3 regions of the Rahnella contaminans genome follow, and region 3 is predicted to be linked to each of the others. Evidence: predicted binding sites of a transcription regulator. Region 3 holds the regulator's gene; each other region holds the start of a gene.
What was found. The regulator Fur, encoded in region 3, represses iron uptake genes when iron is present. The targets are predictions, from matches to a motif close to ATAATAATGAGAACNACTATCAA.
Positions count from the first base shown of each region.

Region 1: a site for Fur is predicted at 1,014-1,036, ahead of GW579_RS20510 (TonB-dependent siderophore receptor). Genes of this name have one in related genera too.
Region 2: a site for Fur is predicted at 927-949, ahead of GW579_RS15910 (TonB-dependent receptor domain-containing protein). Genes of this name have one in related genera too.

Region 1 covers NZ_JAADJS010000005.1:277,902-280,177, forward strand. Annotated here, with positions in the region: gene GW579_RS20510 (TonB-dependent siderophore receptor) at 1-898, opposite strand, end outside; gene fes (enterochelin esterase) at 1,132-2,276, shown strand, end outside.
Region 2 covers NZ_JAADJS010000003.1:264,878-267,153, reverse strand. Annotated here, with positions in the region: gene GW579_RS15915 (TetR/AcrR family transcriptional regulator) at 129-740, opposite strand; gene GW579_RS15910 (TonB-dependent receptor domain-containing protein) at 1,167-2,276, shown strand, end outside.
Region 3 covers NZ_JAADJS010000002.1:878,212-880,487, forward strand. Annotated here, with positions in the region: gene chiQ (ChiQ/YbfN family lipoprotein) at 5-346, shown strand; gene fur (ferric iron uptake transcriptional regulator) at 487-942, opposite strand; gene fldA (flavodoxin FldA) at 1,259-1,786, opposite strand; gene GW579_RS13205 (methyl-accepting chemotaxis protein) at 2,197-2,276, shown strand, end outside.

The DNA of each region.
Region 1 (2,276 bases), on a different contig from region 3:
CGGCGTACAGGTTGCCCTGACGGCTGTTGGACACCTCAAACTCAAGTGACTGCATGCGGGCGAAATCCCAGTGCAGCATGGCGTCGATATTTTTATTGATGACGCCTTCGCGACCGGCCGGAACGGTGTCGGCATAGGTGCCGGTGCGTTCGGACTGATGGCCGTCGTTGATATACTGCGAATCAGCCTGTGTTTTGCTGTAGCCGCCAAACAGACGGAAACTGAACTGGTCGCTGAGCGGGCCGGACAGGCTGAAATCGGTGCGTTTCGTTGAACCTTCTTCTTTATGCTGTGGCGCGTTCATGTAGGTATTCCATGAGCCGTGCCATTCGCTGGTGTCTTTTTTGGTGATGATATTCACTACGCCGCCCGCCGCACCGTTGCCATAACGCGCGGCCGCCGGGCCGCGGATCACTTCGATGCGATCAATCATATCTGGCGGAACCCAGCTGGTATCGCCGCGGGTATCACGCTCGCCGCGCCAGCCCTGACGCACGGAGTTGCGGCTGTTCACCGGTAAACCGTCGATCAGGATCAGGGTGTTTTCCGGGCCCATGCCGCGGATATCAATCTGGCGGTTGTTCCCGCGCTGTCCGCTGGTGGAGTTACCGGTCAGGTTTACGCCGGGCATGGTGCGGATCAGTTCGTTGATGTCGCGTGCCGGTGGGCGTTTTTGGATTTCATCAGACGTAATGGTGGAAACACCCGGAGCCTGAAGGTTTTGCTGTGCAGCGGTGACGACCAGCGTGTCTTCGGTTTTTTTCGGCGTTTCAGCGGCCGTAGTCCCGGTTTCTGTTGCGGTTGTTGCGGAGGTTTCTGCTGCGCTGACGGGGAAAGTAAGCGCTGATCCCAGCCCGATTAAGGTTGCCAGCGAATAGTGTGGTAGCCTGCTTTTCATGTCGGATTCTGCCCTGAAATTCCATCCTTTCCTGAAAAATAGCGAGATTGAACAGGAGGATGGCCTGTTGTGTGTGTAGTTTTTGTTGACCCGCGTTACGGGCGGTAACACACTATTGCAAATAAAAACAATTATCAATTAGATTCCCATTCCTAATTTGTAGGGAAAGTGTAAAGCGCCATACCGGGAATGTTTTTTCTTGTCTGCCAGAAGGCTGTAAAGCGTAAAAAATGATGAAATATCAGCATCCGCAAAAACCTGCGGCTCAGGTCATGTTGTTGGAACCTCTGGCTGGAAGTGCCGCGTGGTGGAATGAAATTGCTGCGCGGGGAACGCCGTGGACGGAACCTTCGCGCGAAGGTTTTTATCGTGTGACGTTCTTCTGGCGGGATCCGCAGGGCAACGAAACGACTTCGGAGACCCAGCGTGTCTGGATCAACATCAACGGCATCACCGATCACCATCAGTCGTCGCCGCCGCAGAGTTTGCAGCGGCTGGCCGGAACGGATGTCTGGCACTGGCAGACCGAATTGCGTGCGGACTGGCGCGGAAGCTACAGCCTGATCCCACGTACCGAATCCGGCGCTGAATTTCCGCAAAATAACGATGACTATCAGAGCATGCTTGCCGCGCGTGAATGGTGGAAAAAACTCTTCCGCCACGCGACGCACGATCCGCTGAATCCGCATCGCCCGTGGCCCGGTGCAAAATCCCATGCGTTGTCCGGCCTGCATATGCCGGAAGCGTTGCCACAGCCCGCCTGGGAAGAGTTTGATCTTGATGGCCCGAAAGCGCCGCAAGCTCCGGCGGCGTTACAAACATTCCGCTGGAAAAGTGCGCGTCTGGGGAATATGCGAAACGTCTGGGTGTTTACCACCGGCGAAAGCCAGGAGCCTGCCTTGCGCCCGCTGGCGATCCTGCTCGACGGCCAGTTTTGGGCGAAACAGATGCCCGTCTGGCAGCCACTGACGCAGCTCACGCGCGAAGGGGCGCTGCCCGACGCGGTGTATGTGCTGATCGATGTTATTGATATTCAAACCCGCAGCCGCGAGCTGACCTGCAATCCGGAGTTCTGGCTGGCGGTGCGGGACGAGTTATTGCCGCAGGTGAAAAAACGGGCCGCGCACAGCGATAACGCGCAAAAAACGGTGGTCGCGGGGCAGAGTTTTGGTGGCCTTTCGTCGCTGTATGCCGGTTTGCACTGGCCTGAACGTTTCGGGTGCGTGCTGAGTCAGTCGGGGTCTTTCTGGTGGCCGCGCCGCCATCGTCAGCAAGCCCGTGATGCTCAGCAAGAAGCGGAAAGCATCCTGTCGCAGGTTGAAAAAGGGCTGGGGGAACGCAGCCATTTGAAAATCTTTATGGAAGCCGGCAGAAACGA
Region 2 (2,276 bases), on a different contig from region 3:
GACGTGAATGATTCTCAATTCAGTGAAAGATATATCTTAGTAATATTTTATGCAACGACTTCAAAAAAAAACCGACCATCGCGAAGAAGGCCGGCTGGCGGTTTGTGCAGCAGAACGCACCGGGTGGATTAACGCACCGCGCCGCGCAAAAACATATCGACGGCGCTGCTCACCATCTGGCGGATTTCCGCAATTTCCAGCGGTGCCGGATTACGCTGATAGACGCGCGTGTTGGTTTGCGCCGTCACCAGCGCCAGAAACTGTAAGGCGCGCAGATGCGCATCGGCCTGCGCCAGTTGCCCTCGCTCCATCGCACTGCCCAGGAATTTTGCCAGGATATCGACGCTCTCCCGTGGCCCGGCGTCATAAAACAACGTGCCGATTTCGGAATGCCCGGACTCGGCGATCACCATGCGATACACCGCCAGCGCGGAGACATCATTGGTCAGCACCAGCAACATTCTTTCGCCAAAACGGGTGAGGATGGTTTCAAGATTGGCATCCGCCCACGTTTGGGTCAGATCGCTGACGGCGTCGGAAAGATGCCCGGTAGCATAGGCTTTCACCACCGCCACCAGCAGCGCTTCTTTCGACGGGAAATAGCTGTAGAGCGTGGCCTTTGAACCGCCGAGACGCCGGGCGAGCTCATTCATTGACGCGCGTTCGTAACCGGTTTCCTGAAACAATTGCGCTGCGGCATCGATAATCGCCTCCCTGCGGGCTTCGGTGCGGACTTTCATCTTCCCTCCTGACGTTGCTATTACGGCCACGGCTAAAAAACCGTCGCGGCGAAACTGTACAGTACAGTTCCCTGATGTCCCCACTCTAACGACGGGTTTGTGCCTTGTAAAGCGACCCGCGTAGCCCATTTTTCAGAACGAAGTGCAAAGATTTCGTTAAGAAGCGCATTTTTATTTACCATTTTGTTGATAACAATTATCAGTATCATTATCATTCGCACAAAGCTGAAATGGGTAAGGACTGTAATTAAACCCATATTTTATAAGGACAACGGCTTTTTCACGGAAGATTAAAGCAGATGACAAGCGCGTCTGAATTTGTCGAAAGGCAGTAAATGCGAGCAGAACTTAAAAAAATTAGTGCAGGACTAAAAACAAATGTTCAAATCCTTTACACAGCAGGGTTTGGTGAAAAACGTCATTTTCATGGGGACGATTCTCACCACCACCTTTAACGTAAACGCAGCGGAAGCCGTTAAAGACAACACCGATCTGGCACAGAACAAAGCGCAATCTACAGAAACCATCAAAAAGAAACCGGTGGTGCGCAGTGCGAAGGATCTGGCACAGAACAATGAAGAAGTGATGACCGTCACCGAGACCCTGCCGGATAAAACGCCGGGCTCAAAAACCACCATCACTGCGGCTGAAATGCAAAAACGTGGCGGTAACGATTTCGGTACCATCATGCGTTATGAGCCACTGATCACCGCGACCGGCTCAAGTGGCGGTTCCGGCAACGGCAAAAGCGGCTTCGACCGCAGCGGTTACACCGGCTATAACATTCGTGGTCTGGAAAGCAACCGCGTCAGCATCGACGTTGACGGCATTCCACAGCCAAGTGCTACCGGCCGCAGCTACGCCAGCCGCGCTGGTTTAGGCACATCCGGCATCGGCCGTGATTACATCGACCCGTATATTTACGGCCAGGTGGATATCGAATCCGGCGCAACGTCAGCCGAACGCGCCAACACTTCCATCGGCGGCGCCGTTTCCTTCCTGCCAAAAACCGCAGACGATTACCTGCGTCCGGGTAAAGAAACCTATTTCGGTTACCAGTCTGATTATGATTCTTCAGACCGTTCATGGCACAACGGCATTACTGCCGCTGCCGGTGATGAAACCCTGCGTGGCCTTGTGGCGATCAGCCGCCGCGACGGTCAGGAAACCAGCAACAACAGCGGGACGCACGACGCTTATCCGGCGAACTGGCACTCTAACGCCATCATGACGTCCGGTATCTGGCAGCCAAACGACGAACATAAATTCACCGGCACGCTCGATTACTACGAGAAAATTAATCACACCCATTACGACGCGTGGAACAGCGCTGGCAGCTCCATTCTGGGTACCGCACAGCAGCAAAGTAACACCCGCCGCTGGGGCGCAAGCCTGAAAGACGAATGGACACCGTTCAACGATTTCGCTGACGCCGTGGTCTCCAAAGTCTATTACCAGTACACCCAGGCGCACGACAACACGTACATGCCGAACGCCAGCAAAGAGATGATGAACGTCTATTCCGATTACGACGTC
Region 3 (2,276 bases):
GTCGATGAAAAAATTACTGATGATTGTGGTTTCCTCCGTTGTGCTGGCAGGTTGTGCGCCAACCGCGGATCAGGCTCAGATTTCTAAAACGCGTGAGGCATACAGCGCGTGTATTAATTCGGCAGAAGGCAATCCGGACAAACTGGCCTCCTGTCAGGTATTGCTGAACAAGCTCAAACAGGAAAAAGCCCACCAGAAATTTGCGGAACAGGAAACGGTTCGCGTGGTGGACTACCAGCGCTGTCTGACGGCGCGTAAGACCGGTGACGGGCAGGCGTATGCGGCGGATTGCGGCAAGATCTGGCAGGAAATCAAAGCCAGTAACGCACCTAATCCGGTTAACTAAAAGCAGGGATCTGAAACAAGCATCATCATAGAACGCAAAACCCCGGCTTGCCGGGGTTTTGCGTTTTAACTCTCATCCTGGAACACAGACATAAAAAAACCGCCTTTCAGCGGTTAATTTATTCGGACTGACCGTGCAGATTACTGCGCAGGTTTGTCATTGTGCAAAGATTCATCTTCGCGGCAATCGCCCGCTTCACAGTGTCCGTACAGATACAGACTGTGGTTGGTCAGTTTAATACCGTGTTTCTTCGCAATCTCACGCTGACGGCCTTCAATGTATTCGTCGCGGAATTCAATAACGCGGCCGCAATCAAGGCAGATCAGGTGATCATGATGATGTTGCTGAGTCAGTTCGAAAACAGACTTGCCGCCTTCGAAGTTATGACGGGTGACGATACCGGCATCATCAAACTGGTTAAGAACACGGTAAACCGTGGCCAGACCAATTTCTTCGCCCATATCAATCAGTTGCTTATAAAGATCTTCCGCACTAACGTGATGACCTTCCGGCGCTTGCAGCACTTCCAGGATTTTGAGGCGCGGAAGCGTGACTTTTAAGCCGGCTTTCTTCAGTGCGGTGTTGTTGTCAGTCATGCGGATTCAGTCCTGTTACTATGTGCTAATCAAGTTGAGGCATGCAGCCTGTGGCATCGGCGGCACAAAAATTTGTCGTTTAAGGATTCTTCGTTTAAGGGAAGTGTGCCGATTCTCAAAAACGTAGCCTGTTAATAAGGATCACAAAATGCCTGTCACATTCAATAATGCAACGACTTGATCGATAGAAAAAACAGATGAACTCAGTGTACCTTGATACCACCGAAAGTTACAATTTTGTAGCGGTTAAATTGTTAATTTCAGTAATAGTTTGGCCCTTCAATTGTAGAATAAATCCTCAGGGCCAACAGGGTTTTTAGCCAATAATTTCTGAAAGGCTCAGTTCTTCTGTGATCTGTTTGACCCATGCATCAACACGTTCGTTGGTCAGTTCCGGCTGACGATCTTCGTCAATTGCCAGCCCGATGAAGTGCTTATCATCAGCCAGACCTTTTGAAGCTTCGAAGTGATAGCCTTCAGTTGGCCAGTGACCCACGATCACCGCGCCGCGTGGCTCGATGATGTCACGCACAGTACCCAGCGCATCACAGAAGTATTCGGCATAGTCTTCCTGGTCGCCGCAGCCAAACAGCGCAACCAGCTTACCTTCGAAATCTATCTCTTCCAGCGTCGGGAAAAAGTCGTCCCAGTCACACTGCGCTTCACCGTAATACCAGGTTGGAATACCGATCAGCAAAATATCGAATTTTTCCAGATCCTCTTTGCTGCTCTTCGCAATGTCATGCACCTCTGCAACATCTTTACCCAATTGCTTCTGGATCATTTTCGCGATGTTTTCGGTGTTACCTGTATCGGATCCAAAGAAGATACCTACTACGGCCATAAGATTACCTAACCTCTTGTTCTTAATGAAGTGCTCTGCATTGCAGGCAATAATAACGCAGATGATAGCAAACTCGCGCGGCGGAGAATATGTTTCAGCTCGCCTTCTTAACTGGTGAATAAGTTTATCGGGCAATCTTTTTAAGTGTTATCGCCTTCGTGTGCTTTTAATAACCTCAAACTTATTGAGGGCAAAAGCAAAATTAAGAAATAATTCCCGCCACTCCTTAAGTTTGCCCGTTGAACGCCGATAGATGATGCGAGAGGAATCTCAACATAATAAAGAAATCGATGCCCGGAGAGGTGTTCAAACATGTCCGGGGGCAAACGCCTGCTGGCTACCTGTCTTGATTCTCCGCATCCCCGTCAATCCTCAGACCAGAAACAGTCCTGTTTCGAGAGAGGCATATCGTGCAGTTTTTAAAAAATATTACCATCAGGGCCGCATTATTAACGATTCTGGGCATTTTTTGCGTCATGTGGGCGAGTGT